One region of the Streptomyces sp. NPDC048277 genome, then DNA from elsewhere that is predicted to be linked to it. Evidence: riboswitches for the same ligand, from Rfam matches in the RefSeq annotation. Region 1 holds a riboswitch; each other region holds the start of a gene.

Region 1 (5,727 bases):
CGAGCCGCACCCCGGCGGGCCGGACCAGCAGCGTGCGCGGCCCCTGGGGCGCGCTCTCCGGCACCGGCAGCTTCCCCCAGGGCGTCACCGCGACCGATCCCTCGACGGTCGCCGGGACCACGTTGCCGAAGCCGAGGAAGCGGGCCACGAACTCGTCGGCGGGCCGCTGCCAGACGTCGAGAGGTGTGCCGGACTGGGCGATCCGCCCGTCCCGCATCACCACCACCCGGTCGGCCAGCGCGAACGCCTCGCCCTGGTCGTGCGTCACGGCGAGCACGGTCGTGCCCAACCGCCCGAACAGCTCACGGAGTTCGACCACCAGCCGCTCCCGCAGCGAGCGGTCGAGCTGTCCCAGCGGTTCGTCGAGCATCAGCAGCCGGGGCCGGGGCGCCAGCGCCCGTGCGAGCGCCACCCGCTGCTGTTCACCGCCGGAGAGCCCGGCGACGGCCCGCCGCTCCGCCCCCGGAAGCCCCACCAGCTCCAGCAACTCGCCCACCCGCCGGGTCCGTTGCTCCTTGCCGTCGCCGCGCATCCGCAGCCCGAAGGCCACATTGCCGCCCACGTCCCGCTGCGGGAACAGCTGATGGTCCTGGAACATCAGCCCGACCCCCCGCCGATGCGCCGGCACCCGCGCCTGGTCGTGCCCGTCGAGCGACACCCGTCCGGATGCGAGGGGCTGGAGCCCGGCCACCGCCCTCAACAGCGTCGACTTGCCGCTCCCACTGGGCCCGAGCACACACACCACCTCGTGCTCGGCGACGTCCAGATCGACGGCGTCCAGCACCGCCCGGCCGCCGAACCGCACGGTGGCCTGCGACAGTTCGAGAAGTGGCATCAGAACTCCCCCGTCCGGTCGGTCCGCAGCCGCTCCAGGACCAGCAGCGCCACCGCGCACACCACCATCAGAATCGTGGAAAGGGCCATCGCCTGGCCGTAGTTGAGATCACCGGGACGGGACAGCAGCCGGGCCACGGCGACCGGCAGGGTCGGGTTGTCCGGCCGCGCGATGAAGACCGTCGCCCCGAACTCCCCCAACGACACCGCGAAGGCGAAGCCCGCCGCGATCAGCAGCGCCCGCCGCACCATGGGCAGATCGACCTCCCGCCACACCCGCCAGGGCGACGCCCCGAGCACGGCCGCCGCCTCCCGCAACCGCCCGTCCACGGCCCGCAGCACCGGAAGCATGGTCCGTACGACGAACGGGACGCCGACCAGCGCCTGCGCGAGGGGCACCAGGATCCAGGACTGCCGCAGATCCAGCGGCGGCTTGTCCAGCGCGATCAGGAACCCGAAGCCGACGGTCACCGCGGACACCCCGAGCGGCAGCATCAGCAGCGCGTCGAAGCCCCGTACCAGCCGTCCCGCGTCCCGGCGGGCCAGCGCGGCGGCGGCGAGCCCGCCGATCACCACGGCGATCGCGGTCGCGGCGACGGCGTACTGCAGGGAGTTGACGACCGACTCGATCGGCGCGACCAGGAAGGTCCCGCCGTCGGCGTCGCCCAGCGCCCGGTAGTACCCGAAGCCCCCGTCGAGCGACCGCCGTACCAGCACGGCCAGCGGCAGGACGAGGAGTACGGCGACCGTGGCGAGGACCCCGCCGAGCAGCGCCCACTGCCCGGCCCCGCGCGGCCGGCGTGCGGTCACTTCCGGGGCGACCAGGCGCAGCGCGCTCTCCCGCCGCCGTACCGTCCACGCGTGCACGGCGAGGATCGCGCCGACCGCCACGAACTGCACGATCGTGAGGACGGCGGCCGTGGCGAGGTCGAAGATCTCGGAGGTCTGCCGGTAGATCTCCACTTCGAGGGTGGAGAAGGTGGGGCCGCCGAGGATCTGCACCACACCGAAGGAGGTGAAGGTGAACAGGAAGACCATCAGCGCGGCGGCGGCCACCGCGGGCGCGAGGGCGGGCAGGGTCACCTTGCGCCAGGCGCCCAGCGGCGAGGCGCCCAGCATCCGGGCGGCCTCCTCCTGCCGCGGGTCCAACTGGGACCACAGGCCGCCCACGGTCCGTACGACGACCGCGTAGTTGAAGAAGACATGCGCCAGCAGGATGGCCCAGACGGTGGTGTCGAGGCGTACGCCCCACCATTCGTCCAGCAGTCCGCCCCGCCCGACGAGCGCGAGGAAGGCGGTCCCCACCACGACCGTCGGCAGGACGAAGGGAACCGTCACCACGGCCCGCAGCACCTGCTTGCCCGGGAAGTCGAGGCGGGCGAACGCATAGGCGGCGGGCAGCGCTACCAGCAGGGTGAGCGCGGTGGAGGCGAGCGCCTGCCAGGTGGTGAACCACAGCACGTGCCGGATGTCGGACTGGCCGACGACATCGGCGATCCGCCCGAACTGCCACACGCCGTCGACCTTCAGCCCGCGCGTGACGATCGCCGCGACCGGCCAGGCGAAGAAGACACCGAAGAACGCGACGGGCACGGCCATCAGACCGAGCCGCGCCGCGCTCCCGCGCCTGCCGGCTACTTCAGTACGAGTGACGTCCACGTCTTGACCCACTGGTCACGGTTGGCGGCGATCTTCTCGGGCGCCATGGTCTCGGGGTCCTTCGCGGCGGGACCGTACTTCGTGAACTCGGCGGGCACGCTCGCCCCCTTGACCACCGGGTACACGAACATGTTCAGCGGCATGTCCTCCTGGAACTCCTTGGAGACCAGGAAGTCGATGAGTTCCTTGCCGCCCTTGGTGTTCTTCGCGTTGCTCAGCAGCCCGGCGAACTCGATCTGCCGGAAGCAGGTGCCGGTCGCGACACCGGTGGGCGCGGTGCTGGGCTTCGGGTCGCCGTAGATCACCTCGGCGGGCGGGGAGGAGGCGTACGACACGACGAGCGGCCGGTCCCCCTTGGCCTTCCTGCCGCCGGCCGAGCCGGAGAACTCCTCGTTGTAGGCCTGCTCCCAGCCGTCGACGACCTTGACGCCGTTGGCCTTGAGCTTCTTCCAGTAGTCCTGCCAGCCGCTGTCCCCGTACCGGGCGGCGGAGCCGAGCAGGAATCCCAGCCCCGGCGAGGAGGTGGCGGCGTTCTCGGTGACGAGGAGGTTCTTGTACTGCGGCTTGACGAGATCCGCGTACGACGTCGGCGGGGTCAGCTTGTGCTCGGTGAAGTACGCCTTGTCGTAGTTGACGCAGATGTCGCCGTAGTCGATGGGCGTGACCCGGTGCTCGGCGGCGTCGAGCTGGTACTCCGTGCCGACCCGGGCGAGCCCCTTCGCCTCGTACGGCTGGAAGAGGCCGTTGTCGAGGGCCCTGGACAGCAGGGTGTTGTCGACGCCGAAGAAGACGTCGCCCTGCGGGTTGTCCTTGGTGAGGATCGCCTTGTTGACGGCCTGTCCGGCGTCGCCGTCCTTGAGGACGTTCACCTTGTAGCCGGACTGCTTCTCGAAGTCCTGGAGCACGTTCTTGGAGACGGCCCATGAGTCATGGCTGACCAGGGTGATGGTCTTCGAGTCGGCCTGGGAGCCGTCGGACGACCCGCACGCGGACAGCGTGACGAGGCCTAGCCCTACGGCCGCGGCCACGAAGCTCTTGGTGTGCACTGGTGTTGTCCTCCTGGGGTTGGCCAGAAGGAGACGCGGCCCTGCCCGCGGTGTGCGGGCAGGGCGCAACAGCTTGAGTGATGACCGAACTTCCTACCCAGAATGACCTGGGCGAGGTTCAGAGGGTCTGCGGCCCGATTGCCGCACTCTCAGCGCTGTGGCGCTCCCCTGTCGGAATATGAAGATGTGAGTACGGCCCTCAGATTACCTCTCGGTGGCCGCGAGCTGACCACAGGCGCCGTCGATCTCCTGGCCACGAGTGTCCCGGACGGTGACGGGCACCCCGTGCGCCGCGATCGCCTCGATGAACGCCTTCTCGTCCTCGGGCCGCGAGGCGGTCCACTTCGACCCCGGAGTCGGGTTCAGCGGGATGAGGTTGACGTGCACGGGCTTGCCCCGGAGCAGGCGGCCCAGCCGGTCGCCGCGCCACGCCTGGTCGTTGATGTCGCGGATGAGCGCGTACTCGATGCTGAGCCGCCGCCCGCTCTTCTCGACGTACTCGAACCCGGCGTCGAGGACCTCGCGCACCTTCCACCGGGTGTTGACCGGGACGAGGGTGTCGCGGAGCTCGTCGTCGGGGGCGTGCAGGGAGATCGCGAGCCGGCACTTGAGGCCCTCGTCGGCGAACCGGTGGATGGCCGGGACGAGTCCGACGGTCGAGACGGTGATCCCGCGCTGCGAGAGGCCGAGTCCGTCGGGCGCGGGGTCGGTCAGGGCCCGGATGGCGGTGACGACCCGCTTGTAGTTGGCGAGCGGCTCGCCCATGCCCATGAAGACGATGTTGGAGAGCCGGGCGGGACCGCCGGGGACGTCCCCGTCCCTGAGCGCCCGCATCCCGTCCACGATCTGGTGCACGATCTCGGCGGTGGACAGATTCCGGTCCAGCCCCGCCTGTCCGGTCGCACAGAACGGGCAGTTCATCCCGCAGCCCGCCTGCGAGCTGATGCACATGGTCACCCGGTCCGGGTAGCGCATCAGCACCGACTCGACGAGCGTGCCGTCGAACAGCCGCCACAGCGTCTTGCGGGTGGTGCCCTCGTCCGTCGACAGATGCCGTACGACGGTCATCAGCTCCGGGAACAGCGCGTCGCGCAGCCTGTCCCGGGAGCCGGCCGGGATGTCCGTCCACTGCTCGGGTTCGTGCGCGTACCGCGCGAAGTAGTGCTGCGAGAGCTGCTTGGCGCGGAACGGCTTCTCGCCGATCTCGGCCACCGCGTCCTTGCGCTCGGCGGGCGTGAGGTCGGCGAGGTGCCGCGGCGGCTTCTTGGCTCCGCGCGGGGCGACAAAGGTGAGTTCTCCGGGCTTAGGCATAGCCCTACCAGTGTCGCAGATCCAATCGGGTGACCCGGGGCCGTGGCGCGCTCCGGCTGTCGTTGATCGAATCCGGCCCCGAGCCGTATCACATATGCGGAATATGTGGCAATATGGCATTTGTGGCGTTTGGCGCTGAAGACAGGTGAGAGGAGTGCATCATGATCGCCAAGCTGCTCGCCAAGCTGTCCTTCACCCGCCACTACGGTGCGTACGGGGAACACGAGTGGGACGCGTACGTCGGCGACTGATCGTCCTGACCGCACACTGCCGGTAGGTGCCGCTGGGTGCCCACCGGCTCCCCATGTCAGAGCCAGGGACGATCTCATGGGCCGAACGAATGAGCCGCCGCGGTTGCCCGACGGCAGTTTCGCGGCCTGGAGCCGCGACCGGCTGGCGACGGCGCGCCGCGGTGCCGACGAGTGCGGAGACGTCTGGCTGCTGGAGCCGGGGGTGTACGTGGCCGCCGCGGCCGGGCCGTGCGAAGACGTCCTGCGTCGCGCGCAGGACTTCCCCAAGGCACCCTCGCCGCTCTTCCCGCCGTTGAAGCGGTCGAGCGGGGCACCGACCCCCGAGGAGCGTGCGCACGCCCACGCCGCCCGCATGCGCGGACTGCGCCCGCAGGCCGTGGCGGCCCGGATCGGCGAGATCGCGCCCAGCACCGCCCGGTTCACCGACCAGTGGCCCACGGACCAGGACGTGGAGGTTCTCCCCCAGGTCCGGCACGCCCTGGCGGAGATCGGCGTGCGCTACCTCTACTCCGAAGACGCTCCGTCCCTGCTGCCCCTCGCCTCACAGCTCTTCATGGCCCGGGAGGTGCTCGCACGCCCCTCGCGCTGGGTATGGCCACGCTGGATGCCCACGCCGGCACGGCGGT
Region 2 (5,727 bases), on a different contig from region 1:
TGTCGACGAAGTGCCGCACATCGGTGTCCCAGTCGCCGGAGCGCGGGTGCATCTCCGGGAACGCGGCGACGCCCACACAGAAGTCGCCCGACTCCTTGATGAGCCGGACCAGTTCGGCCGCGTAGGTCAGGCCCTGCGGGTGCGCCACCCAGTCGCCCATCGGGTCGCCGGGCGGGTCGCCGCGCACGGCCAGCATGTTGCGGATCCCGGCGTCCGCGTACTGGCCGATGATGTTCCGCAGCTCGGCCAGGGAGTGGTCGACCGCGGTGAGGTGGGCGACCGGGGTGAGCGTGGTGTCGGCGACGATCTGCTCGGTCTCCTTGACCGTGCCCGCGCGGGTGGAACCACCGGCGCCGTAGGTCACGGAGACGAAGTCGGGGGCGACCGCCTCGACCCGCCGGAGCGCGCTCCACAGGTTCCGCTCGCCCTTGGGGGTCTTCGGCGCCGAGAACTCGAACGAGTACGTGGTCTTGCCGGTGGCGAGCATGTCGCGCACGGTGCGTGCGCGATCAGTCCTGGTGGATGCGGTTCCTAGGGCCATACCCGCAGGTTAGCCAGGGGTGGACGGTCACCCAACCGCACTCGGGAAAATTGCCCGAATTGTCGACCTCATGTCCGGATACTGGACAAGTTTCCGGACAGTCGGCCTGAACAGAGCGGTGGACGGAGCGTCACGCCGACCGGAGCCGCTTCGCGAACTCGGCCGCCGCCGCGCCCGGGTCGTCGGCCGCGGTGAGCGCGCGGACCACGACCACCCTGCGGGCGCCCGCGTCCAGCACCTGGTCTAGGTTGCCGAGGTCGATACCGCCGATGGCGAACCAGGGGCGGTCGGTGCCGAGGGCGGCGGTGTACCGCACCAGGTCCAGGCCGGGGGCGGGGCGGCCGGGCTTGGTGGGGGTGGGCCAGCAGGGGCCGGTGCAGAAGTAGTCCACGCCGTCCTGGACGGCGGCCGCGGCGGCCTCGGACTCGGCGTGCGTGGAGCGGCCGATCAGGACGTCGGGGCCGAGGATCGCGCGGGCGGCGGGCACCGGGAGGTCGCCCTGGCCGAGGTGGAGCACGTCGGCGGCGGCCGCGTGGGCCACGTCCGCGCGGTCGTTGACCGCGAGCAGCTTGCCGTGCCGGGCGCAGGCGTCGGCGAACACGGCGAGGTGCTCCAGCTCCTCGGCGGCCTCCATGCCCTTGTCACGCAGCTGGACGATGTCGACACCGCCCGCCAGGACCTCGTCCAGGAACCCGGCGAGGTCGCCCTGCTCCCTGCGGGCGTCCGTGCACAGGTAGAGACGGGCGTCGGCCAGCTGGGCGCGGGCGGTGTCGGTCATCGGTGTCCCCCGTTGAGTCGGTACTGGCTGCCTCAGACGGCGAGCGCCTGGGCGCGGCGCTTCACCTCCGTGCCGCGATTCTCGCTCAGGGCCTGCGCGGGGGTGCCGGGCAGGGTCTCGTCGGGGGTGAAGAGCCACTCCACCATCTCTTCGTCGGTGAAGCCGTCGTCCCGCAGGAGCGTCAGGGTCCCGGACAGGCCCTTGACGACCTTGTCCCCGTCGATGAAGGCGGCGGGGACGTGCAGCGCACGGTTCTCACCACGGCGTACGGCGATGAGCTGGCCCTCCTTGACCAGCTGCCGCACACGCGTCACCTCGACGTCGAGCATCTCTGCGATGTCGGGGAGGGTGAGCCATGCGGGGACGAGAGCATCGATGTTTGCGTCAATCTCGGTCACGGGATCTAGCGTAGGCGTTCCACTGGTTTGGGCGCGATGGGTGGTTGTTCGGGTGCGGCGCGGTGGGGGCCTGTCGCGCCCACGCGGCGGAGCCGTATGTCACGGCCCCGCGCCCCTAGCGGGGCGCTGAAGTCGCGTTCTTCAAAGGGCGGGCCGGGTCGGACAGGGCCTCGGCGTCCATTCGGGCGCTCGCCTCGATCAGTCGTCGGCCCTGCGCCAAGTCACGCGGGCGGCCCACCGCCAGTAGGGCTACCAGGCGGTCCTCGCGGAGCCAGCAGACGCTCCAGGACGGGCCGGACGGGTCGCCGCGCCAGACCATGCGGTCGGCCACGGCGTGGTGGCCGGCGTACTGGACGAAGCGGCCGAACTGCTCCGACCAGAAGTACGGCACCGGGTCGTAGACCGCGTCGGACTCGCCGAGGATGTCGGCGGCCACCGTGCGCGGGCCCTGGAGGGCGTTGTCCCAGTGGTGGACCAGAAGGCGCTCGCCGTAGCGGCCGGACGGGAAGGAGGCGCAGTCGCCGACCGCGTAGACGTCCGGGACGCTGGTGCGCAGGCGTTCGTCGGCGACCACCTCGCCGTGCCCGCCCAGCTCGATGCCGGAGCCGGCCAGCCAGGCGGTGGCGGGGCGGGCGCCGATGCCGACCACGACGGCGCCCGCGGGCACCCGCGAGCCGTCGTCGAGGACCACCGCGCCGGGCTCGACACGCGCCACACGCGCGTGTGTGCGCAGTTCGGCGCCGCTGTCGGCGTACCAGGCGGTCATCGGTGCGGCGACCTCGGCGGGGAGCGCTCCGGCGAGCGGCCGGTCGGCGGCCTCCACGACGGTGACCGCGCAGCCGGCCTCGCGGGCCGCGGTGGCGAACTCGGCGCCGATCCAGCCCGCGCCGACGACCACGATATCGTGCTGCCGGGCGAGCACGGGCCGCAGCCGCTCGGCGTCGTCGAGGGTGCGCAGCAGATGGACGCCGGGCACCCCCTCGGTGCCGGGCAGGACGACCGGCTCGGCGCCGGTGGCGAGGACCAGGACGTCGTACGGCACCGGTCCGGCCTCGGTGTCCAGCTCATGGTCGGCGGGGCGCACGGCCAGCGCCTCGCGGCCGAGGGCCAGCTCGATGCCGAGCGCCTCGAAGTCGACCTCGAAGGCGGAGCCCTCCGCCTTGCCGAGCAGTACGGCCTTGGAGAGCGGCGGCCGGTCGTACGGCTGGTGCGGTTCGGCGCCGATCAGGGTGACGGTGCCGGCGAACCCCTGCTCGCGCAGGGCGACGGCGGTCTGCACCCCGGCCATGCCCGCGCCCACGACGACCACGCGTCGCGTCTGTGACGTGCCCCGTTGCTGCGTCTGCTCGCTCACCTGATCACCATAGACAAGAACGATAGACAACTGACAAAGAGTCAGTCAGGGGGCGTGCTGAGTGAGCTGTTGCACAGCCCCGACGAGGCCGTCTTACAAGGGCGGAGTCCCGCGGGCTAGGGTGGCGGACAAGCACACGCGGGAGCCCGGACGTACCGGGCTGAGAGGGAGGCTGGCGGCCTCCGACCGTACGAACCTGATCCGGGTCATGCCGGCGAAGGGAGGGGCTGGACGCCCATGTCCTCACGTACGTCCGACGTCCTCGTCATCGGGGGCGGCATCATCGGCCTGGTCACGGCCTGGCGGGCGGCCCAGCGCGGGCTCGCGACCGCCGTGGTCGACCCCGCACCCGGTGGCGGGGCGGCGCAGGTCGCGGCCGGGATGCTGGCCGCGGTCACCGAACTGCACTACGGCGAGCAGACCCTGCTGGGCCTCAACCTGGCCTCCGCCCGCCGCTATCCCGACTTCGTCGCCGAGCTCACCGAGCTGACCGGCCACGACCTGGGCTACCGGCGCTGCGGCACGCTCGCGGTGGCCCTCGACGCCGACGACCGCGCCCATCTGCGCGAGCTGCACGCCCTCCAGCAGCAGTCGGGGCTGGACTCCGAGTGGCTGTCCGGGCGGGAGTGCCGGCGCCTGGAACCGATGCTCGCGCCGGGGGTGCGCGGCGGGCTGCGGGTGGACGGCGACCACCAGATCGACCCGCGCCGGCTGGCGGCCGCGCTGGTGGCCGCGTGCGAGCGGGCCGGGGTGGTCTTCCACCGGGACTGGGCGGAGCGGCTGGAGGTGGTGCGGGAGCGGGCCGCCGGTGTCCGCACCCGCGCGGGTGACCCGTTGCGCGCCGGGCAGGTGGTGCTCGCGGGCGGGAGCCTGAGCGGGCGGCTCGCGGGCGTGCCCGACGACGTGCTGCCGCCGGTGCGGCCCGTGAAGGGGCAGGTGCTGCGGCTGACCGTGCCCCCGCGGTACGCGCCGTTCCTGAGCCGGACCGTCCGGGCCGTGGTGCGCGGCGGCAACGTCTACCTGGTGCCCCGGGAGAACGGCGAGCTGGTCGTGGGCGCGACGAGCGAGGAACTCGGCTGGGACACGACGGTCACGGCGGGCGGCGTCTACGAGCTGCTGCGGGACGCGCACGAACTGGTCCCCGGGATCACCGAGCTGCCGCTGACCGAGACCCGGGCGGGGCTGCGGCCCGGCTCCCCCGACAACGCGCCGCTGCTCGGGCCGACCCGCCTCGACGGGCTGCTGCTGGCCACCGGGCACTACCGCAACGGGGTGCTGCTCACGCCGGTCACCGGGGACGTGATGGCGGAGCTGCTGACCGGCGGCGAGCTGCCGGAACAGGCCCGTCCGTTCACGCCGAGGCGATTCGGCGCCGTACTCGTGGAGCAGACCGCATGAACGTCTCCGTCACCATCTCCGTCAACGGGGAGCACCGGGAGATCGCCCCGGGCACCGCTCTCGACACGCTCGTACGGTCCCTCACGGCCGCGCCCTCGGGCGTGGCCGCGGCCGTCAACGAGACCGTCGTACCGCGCGGGGAGTGGCCGGGCACGGCGCTCGCCGAGGGTGACCGCGTGGAAGTCCTGACCGCCGTGCAGGGGGGCTGAACCATGGCCGACGATCCGTTCGTCCTCGGGGGTACGGCCTTCTCCTCGCGGCTGATCATGGGGACCGGGGGTGCGCCCAGCCTGGAGGTGCTGGAGCGGGCGCTCGTGGCGTCCGGGACCGAGCTGACCACGGTCGCGATGCGGCGGGTGGATCCGGGGGTACGGGGGTCCGTCCTTTCGGTCCTCGAACGGCTGGGGATCCGGGTGCTGCCGAACACGGCCGGGTGCTTCACCGCGGGAGAAGCCGTGCTGACGGCCCGGCTGGCGCGGGAGGCGCTGGGGACCTCGCTGGTCAAGCTGGAGGTCATCGCCGACGAGCGGACGCTGCTGCCGGACCCGATCGAGCTGCTGGAGGCGGCGGAGACGCTGGTCGACGACGGGTTCACGGTGCTGCCGTACACGAACGACGATCCCGTGCTGGCGCGGAAGCTGGAGGACGTCGGGTGTGCGGCGGTGATGCCGCTCGGGTCGCCGATCGGGTCGGGGCTCGGGATCCGCAACCCGCACAACTTCCAGCTGATCGTCGAGCACGCGCGCGTGCCGGTGATTCTGGACGCGGGGGCCGGTACGGCGTCGGATGCGGCGCTGGCGATGGAGCTGGGGTGTGCGGGGGTGATGCTGGCGTCGGCGGTGACGCGGGCGCAGGATCCCGAGCGGATGGCTCACGCCATGCGGGCCGGGGTGGAGGCGGGGCGGTTGGCCCGGCTGGCGGGGCGTATCCCGCGGCGGCACTTCGCCGAGGCGTCGTCTCCTGCGGAGGGCCTTGCCGTGCTGGATCCCGAGCGCCCTGCGTTCTGACCGGGCGTCCGGTCCCGCCTTGTTCTCCCACCCGCGCACCGCCCGAAACTCCGCCTTGAAAGGTGGAACTCTCCCGTGGGGGCCGAGCGCCGTCGGCGGCCTCGGGCCGTGCGTGGGGAGAGAGGGCCTCGGGCCGTGTGGGGGGGGCTCAGGCCGTGCGTGGTGGGGGGCTCAGGCTGTAGCCAGTTCTGTGTTCGCGCGTTCCGTGATCAAGGTCAGGGCGCGGCCGGCGACCGCCAGGTCCTCCTCCG
Region 3 (5,727 bases), on a different contig from region 1:
GGCCCGCTGTACGTCGTCGGCGATGTGCACGGCTACTACGACGAGCTGGTCACCGCCCTGCGGGAGCAGGGGCTGATCGACGCCGAGGGCAGCTGGTGCGCGGGCACCGCCCGGCTGTGGTTCCTCGGCGACTTCACCGACCGGGGTCCGGACGGCATCGGCGTCATCGACCTGGTGATGCGGCTGTCCGCGGAGGCGGCTGCCGCCGGCGGCTACTGCAAGGCGCTCATGGGCAACCACGAGCTGTTGCTGCTCGGCGCCAAGCGGTTCGGCGACACCCCCGTCAACTCCGGCGCGGGCACCGCCACCTTCCAGGCGGCCTGGCTGCTCAACGGCGGCCAGAAGACCGACATGGACCGGCTCCAGGACCACCACCTCCAGTGGATGGCCCGCCTCGACGCGGTCGAGGAGGTCGACGGTTATCTGCTGGTGCACTCCGACACCACCGCCTACCTCGACTACGGCGACTCGATCGAGGCGGTCAACGACACTGTCCGGGAGACCATCACCCGTAATGACGCGGACGAGGTATGGGATCTCTTCCGCAAGTTCACCAAGCGCTTCTCCTTCCGTGACGAAGGGGGTGCAGACGCCGTCCGTTCCCTTCTCGATACGTACGGCGGCACCCGGATTGTTCACGGACACAGCCCGATTCCCTATCTGCTGGGCGAAGTCGGCTCCGAGGAGGACCAGGAGGGCACCGGCCCCGTGGTCGAAGGTCCGCATGTCTACGCGGAGGGGCTCGCCATCGCCATGGACGGCGGAGTGACCATGGCCGGAAAGCTGCTGGTTAGGCAACTTCCTCTGGACAACTGAGCCTTCGGCAGGCTGTTCTATCCCCCCGGCGTCACACGCGGGCCACCCCCAATTTCCGGCAACCCCCTGTCACCGCGTGCCTTAACGGCTCTACCATCGGTTTATCCGTAGCAGGCTCCCCTCCGTTTCTGCCCGACGGCTCGCCGGCGTGCGAGCCCCAAGCCCTACGGAGCATCGGGGGATGCACATGAACAGCGTTCCGCAGCACCTGCTCAGTGAGGACCGCCAGGAATACGAGCGGATCCTCGATGAGGCGCTGCGCTCCGCCCCTTACCGTCCCGAACTGGCCGGTATAGGCCAGCGTTTGAACACCGAACAGCTGCGCACCATGGCGCTCAACGCCACCAGCCTCATCACGGCGGCCGCGGCGACCGAGTACCAGCACTATGTGAAGGTCCGCGAGGAACTGCGCAATCCCGCGCGGTCCACCCCGGCCACCGTCCAGGAGTCCGGCTCGTCGGAGCCGGGCCCGGGCGGTGCGATGGGGCTCGCCACCACCCTCGGCGAGGCCGCCGAGACCACCGGAGCGGGGGGCTTCGCCCTCGCCCTGGTCCTGGCGCCGGTGCTCGCCGGCACCGCCGCCGCGATCTTCCTGCTCGTCGGCTACGTCCTGAAGATGATCGACCCGGCCCCGGCGTTCGCCCAGACCATGCTCACCGCGGGCTGGGTGTTCGGCGCCGTGACCGCGGCCGCCATCCTCATGGCCGGCGCGGGACTGCTGCTCACCGCTCTGCGCAACAGCCCCTCGCTGGAGGCCGGAGCCTACGGCGAACCCGGCGGGGAGGTGGCCAAGGCCCGGGAGGCCTGGCGGGACGCCCTGCTGGAGCGCGGCCTCCTGCCCTTCCTGCGGGAAGCACTGGCCGCCGACCCCGGCACGGCCGGACTGCGCCGGACGACGCCGTCGAGCCCGGCGGGCCGGATGCCGCGCCTCGGCTACGGCCGTCCGGGCTTCAGCACGGACGACGGCGCCGCACCCGCCACCCGCCCGAGCTTCACGAGCCCGGACTACACCAGCCCGGACTACGGAGGCCCGGAACACCAGCCGGAATAGCCCGGCTTGCGCCCCCGGCCAGGGGGCGCAGGCCGGACACCCGCACTTTCCCGGACGGCGGTCAGTCCGCGATCGGCAGATAGACCCGGTTGCCCGCGGCCGCGAACTCCTTGGACTTCTGGAGCATCCCCTCCGCGACCGCCTCGGGCGACGCTCCGTCAGCCGCCGTACCGCCGAACCGCTCGGTGATGCTCTGGCTGATCTTCATCGAGCAGAACTTCGGTCCGCACATCGAGCAGAAGTGCGCCGTCTTGGCCGGCTCCGCCGGAAGCGTCTCGTCGTGGAACGCGCGGGCCGTGTCCGGGTCCAGGGCGAGGTTGAACTGGTCCTCCCACCGGAACTCGAAGCGGGCGTCGGACAGTGCGTCGTCCCACTCCTGTGCACCCGGGTGGCCCTTGGCGAGATCGGCCGCGTGGGCGGCGATCTTGTAGGTGATGACGCCGGTCTTGACGTCGTCCCGGTTGGGCAGGCCCAGGTGCTCCTTGGGCGTGACGTAGCAGAGCATCGCCGTGCCCCACCAGGCGATCATCGCGGCACCGATGCCGGAGGTGATGTGGTCGTACGCCGGCGCGACGTCCGTGGTCAGCGGGCCGAGCGTATAGAACGGAGCTTCATCGCAGATCTCCTGCTGAAGGTCGATGTTCTCCTTGATCTTGTGCATCGGGACATGGCCCGGGCCCTCGATCATGGTCTGAACGTTGAAACGCTTCGCGATCCGGTTGAGTTCCCCGAGCGTCCGCAGTTCCGCGAACTGGGCCTCGTCGTTGGCGTCCGCGATGGAGCCGGGGCGCAGGCCGTCGCCCAGGGAGTACGTGACGTCGTAGGCGGCGAGGATCTCGCAGAGTTCCTCGAAGTTCTCGTACAGGAACGATTCCTTGTGGTGCGCGAGGCACCAGGCCGCCATGATCGAACCGCCCCGCGAGACGATGCCGGTCTTGCGGTTGGCGGTGAGCGGGACGTACGGCAGGCGCACGCCCGCGTGGACGGTCATGTAGTCCACGCCCTGTTCGGCCTGTTCGACGACCGTGTCCTTGTAGATCTCCCAGGTCAGCTCCTCGGCCCTGCCGTCGACCTTCTCCAGCGCCTGGTAGAGCGGCACCGTGCCGATGGGGACGGGGGAGTTGCGCAGCACCCACTCTCGGGTGGTGTGGATGTTACGGCCGGTGGACAGGTCCATGACCGTGTCGGCGCCCCAGCGGGTCGCCCAGGTCATCTTCTCGACCTCCTCCTCGATGGAGGAGGTCACCGCCGAGTTGCCGATGTTGGCGTTGACCTTCACCAGGAACCGCTTGCCGATGATCATCGGCTCGATCTCCGGGTGGTTGACGTTGGCCGGCAGCACGGCCCGTCCCGCCGCGATCTCCTCGCGGACCACCTCGGGGGAGACGTTCTCGCGGACGGCCACGTACTCCATCTCCGGGGTGATCTCGCCCCGGCGGGCGTACGCGAGCTGTGTGACCGCCTCGCCGTCACGGCTGCGGCGCGGCTGGCGCGGGCGGCCCGGGAAGACCGCGTCCAGGTTGCGCAGACCGCCGCGCGGCGAGGTGTGCTTGATCCCGTCGTCCTCGGGGCGGACGGGCCGGCCCGCGTACTCGGCGGTGTCGCCACGGGCGATGATCCAGTTGTCCCGCAGCGGCGGCAGGCCCCGGCGGACGTCGGTCTCGACGAGCGGATCGGTGTACGGGCCGGAGGTGTCGTAGAGCGTGACCGACTGCCCGTTGGTGAGATGCACCTGACGGACCGGCACCCGCAGGTCGGGGCGCGAGCCCTCGACATACCCCTTGTGCCAGCCGATGGACTTCCCGACCTCCTGGGACGTTTCACCCGTGATGGGGGCTTCGTCCTGACTGAAGGCAGGCGTGCGTACGTCCTTGTTGGTCATGAGACCTACTCCCTACGCCGGCATTACCCGGTAACAGGTTCAGCGGTCGACGCAGCGGCTTCCGTCGGGCGGCGTTTCATGTGAAACATCACTCGTTCCACGTGAAACATCGCGAATACGGAGGTCAGCGCCCTCTCAGCCCGGTGCTCCGAGCTCCCGCGTGTGCAAAGGTGCCTCCACGCTAGCGTCAATTCGGGCGCGGTGAACAGAGGGCCCCTGCCGTTCTTGCGATGATCGGGCGGTGACCTCGACACAGCAGCACCCCTATCCACCCCCCGAGCCAGGGCGCGGCAACGGCGCCACGCGGGGCGGCGGACCCGGCCACGGGGGCCATGGTGCCGGTGACGGACACAACCACGGGCAGGGCCCGCAGCACGACCACGGGTCCGCCCAAGGCCACGACAGCGGCCATGTCCACAGCCGCGACAACGGCCATGCCCACGGCCATTCACCCGGCCAGGGCACCGGTCAGACCGGCTCTGCGTCCGGCGGCGGGCACGGTCACTCGCACAGCCACAGCCACGGTCCCGCCACGCCTGTCTCGAAGCACCTGCGCAAGGTCATCGCGGCGATCCTCATCCCTTTCACCGCCGCGGTCGTGGTCGGCATGGTGGTGCTGTGGCCGGGCGGCGCCCCGCCGCACGAACGCACCGGTGTCGGCTTCGACCGCCAGACGCAGCAGGCGACGGTCACCAAGGTCGTCTCGCTCAGCTGCAAGTCGGTCAACGCCTCCGGGAGCGGCTCGATCGGCGACACCTCCACCGCCCAGAGCGGTTCCTCGCAGCAGGAGGACGGCGGCACCTGCAAGAAGGCCACGGTCCGCGTCGACACCGGCAAGGACAAGGGCCGTACGTTCACCGAGATCGTGCAGCCCGACCAGTCACGGCAGTTGCACCAGGGCGAGAAGGTCGTGGCCGCCTACGAGCCCTCGGCGCCGAAGGACCTGCAGTACTCCGTCACCGACGTGAACCGGAAGTTCCCGATGGCGCTGCTGGCCGGGATCTTCGCACTCGCCGTCGTGGTGGTGGGCCGGCTGCGCGGTGTCATGGCGCTGGTCGCGCTGGCCGTGAGCTTCCTGGTGCTGACCCTGTTCATCCTGCCCGCGGTCCTGCAGGGCTCGAACCCGCTGCTGGTGGCGGTGGTCGGGTCGAGCGCCATCATGCTCATCGCCCTGTACATGTGCCACGGGCTGTCGGCCCGGACCTCGGTGGCGGTGCTCGGCACGCTGGTCTCGCTGTGCCTGATCGGCGTCCTCGGCTCGGAGTTCATCGACTGGGCCGCGCTCACCGGCAACACCGACGACAGCACCGGCCTGATCCACGGCCTGTACCCGTCGATCGACATGAGCGGTCTGCTGCTGGCCGGCGTCATCATCGGCTCGCTGGGCGTCCTGGACGACGTGACGGTGACCCAGACATCGGCCGTCTGGGAACTGCACGAGGCCAACCCGACCATGGGCTGGCGCGGGCTGTACCGGGCCGGCATCCGCATCGGCCGCGACCACATCGCCTCCGTCGTCAACACCCTCGTGCTGGCCTACGCCGGCGCCGCACTGCCGCTGCTGCTGCTCTTCTCGATCGCGCAGAGCAGCGTGTCGACCGTCGCCAACAGCGAGCTGGTGGCGGAGGAGGTCGTACGTACCCTGGTCGGCTCGATCGGCCTGGTCGCCTCGGTGCCGGTCACCACCCTGCTGGCCGCCCTGGTGGTGTCGGCCGACCGGCCCGGCAGGGAGGCGGCCGTACCCGTGGAGGCCGGAGCTGCCGCGGCGCGCGGCGGCCGGGGGCGGCGCCGGAAGCGGTGAGGAGACGATCGCGGCCCCCATGTGAGGAGAAGCGTTCCGGCACCCGCCCGAGGCCGCGCTGAAGCGTTCCTGCGCATCCTCGGGCGGCTCGGCGGAGCGGCTCGCGCCCCGCGCCGGAACGCTTCAGCCGGCGCTCTGCTCCTCGGCCAGGATGCGGTCCAGAGCCTCGTCCAGATG

Evidence for each region. Region 1 has a riboswitch for thiamine pyrophosphate ahead of AB0D85_RS27215 (thiamine ABC transporter substrate-binding protein). Riboswitches for the same ligand answer to the same signal wherever they lie in the genome.
Region 2: linked by a shared signal. The riboswitch ahead of thiO (glycine oxidase ThiO) and the one ahead of AB0D85_RS27215 (thiamine ABC transporter substrate-binding protein) in region 1 are both predicted to bind thiamine pyrophosphate.
Region 3: linked by a shared signal. The riboswitch ahead of thiC (phosphomethylpyrimidine synthase ThiC) and the one ahead of AB0D85_RS27215 (thiamine ABC transporter substrate-binding protein) in region 1 are both predicted to bind thiamine pyrophosphate.

What each region holds. Positions count from the first base shown of each region.
Region 1 is NZ_JBEZLQ010000013.1:116,235-121,961, forward strand. Features, by position in the region: gene AB0D85_RS27205 (ABC transporter ATP-binding protein) at 1-835, opposite strand, end outside; gene AB0D85_RS27210 (iron ABC transporter permease) at 835-2,433, opposite strand; gene AB0D85_RS27215 (thiamine ABC transporter substrate-binding protein) at 2,469-3,539, opposite strand; TPP riboswitch at 3,612-3,719, opposite strand; gene rlmN (23S rRNA (adenine(2503)-C(2))-methyltransferase RlmN) at 3,744-4,850, opposite strand; gene AB0D85_RS27225 (cytochrome P450) at 5,178-5,727, shown strand, end outside.
Region 2 is NZ_JBEZLQ010000002.1:252,968-258,694, reverse strand. Features, by position in the region: gene metF (methylenetetrahydrofolate reductase [NAD(P)H]) at 1-541, opposite strand, end outside; gene thiE (thiamine phosphate synthase) at 672-1,319, opposite strand; gene AB0D85_RS05845 (Rv2175c family DNA-binding protein) at 1,352-1,717, opposite strand; gene AB0D85_RS05840 (FAD-dependent oxidoreductase) at 1,833-3,071, opposite strand; TPP riboswitch at 3,200-3,311, shown strand; gene thiO (glycine oxidase ThiO) at 3,309-4,469, shown strand; gene thiS (sulfur carrier protein ThiS) at 4,466-4,678, shown strand; gene AB0D85_RS05825 (thiazole synthase) at 4,682-5,476, shown strand; gene AB0D85_RS05820 (MarR family winged helix-turn-helix transcriptional regulator) at 5,648-5,727, opposite strand, start outside.
Region 3 is NZ_JBEZLQ010000024.1:160,841-166,567, forward strand. Features, by position in the region: gene AB0D85_RS39135 (metallophosphoesterase) at 1-816, shown strand, start outside; gene AB0D85_RS39140 (hypothetical protein) at 998-1,867, shown strand; gene thiC (phosphomethylpyrimidine synthase ThiC) at 1,929-3,749, opposite strand; TPP riboswitch at 3,742-3,919, opposite strand; gene AB0D85_RS39150 (YibE/F family protein) at 3,991-5,550, shown strand; gene AB0D85_RS39155 (SsgA family sporulation/cell division regulator) at 5,674-5,727, opposite strand, start outside.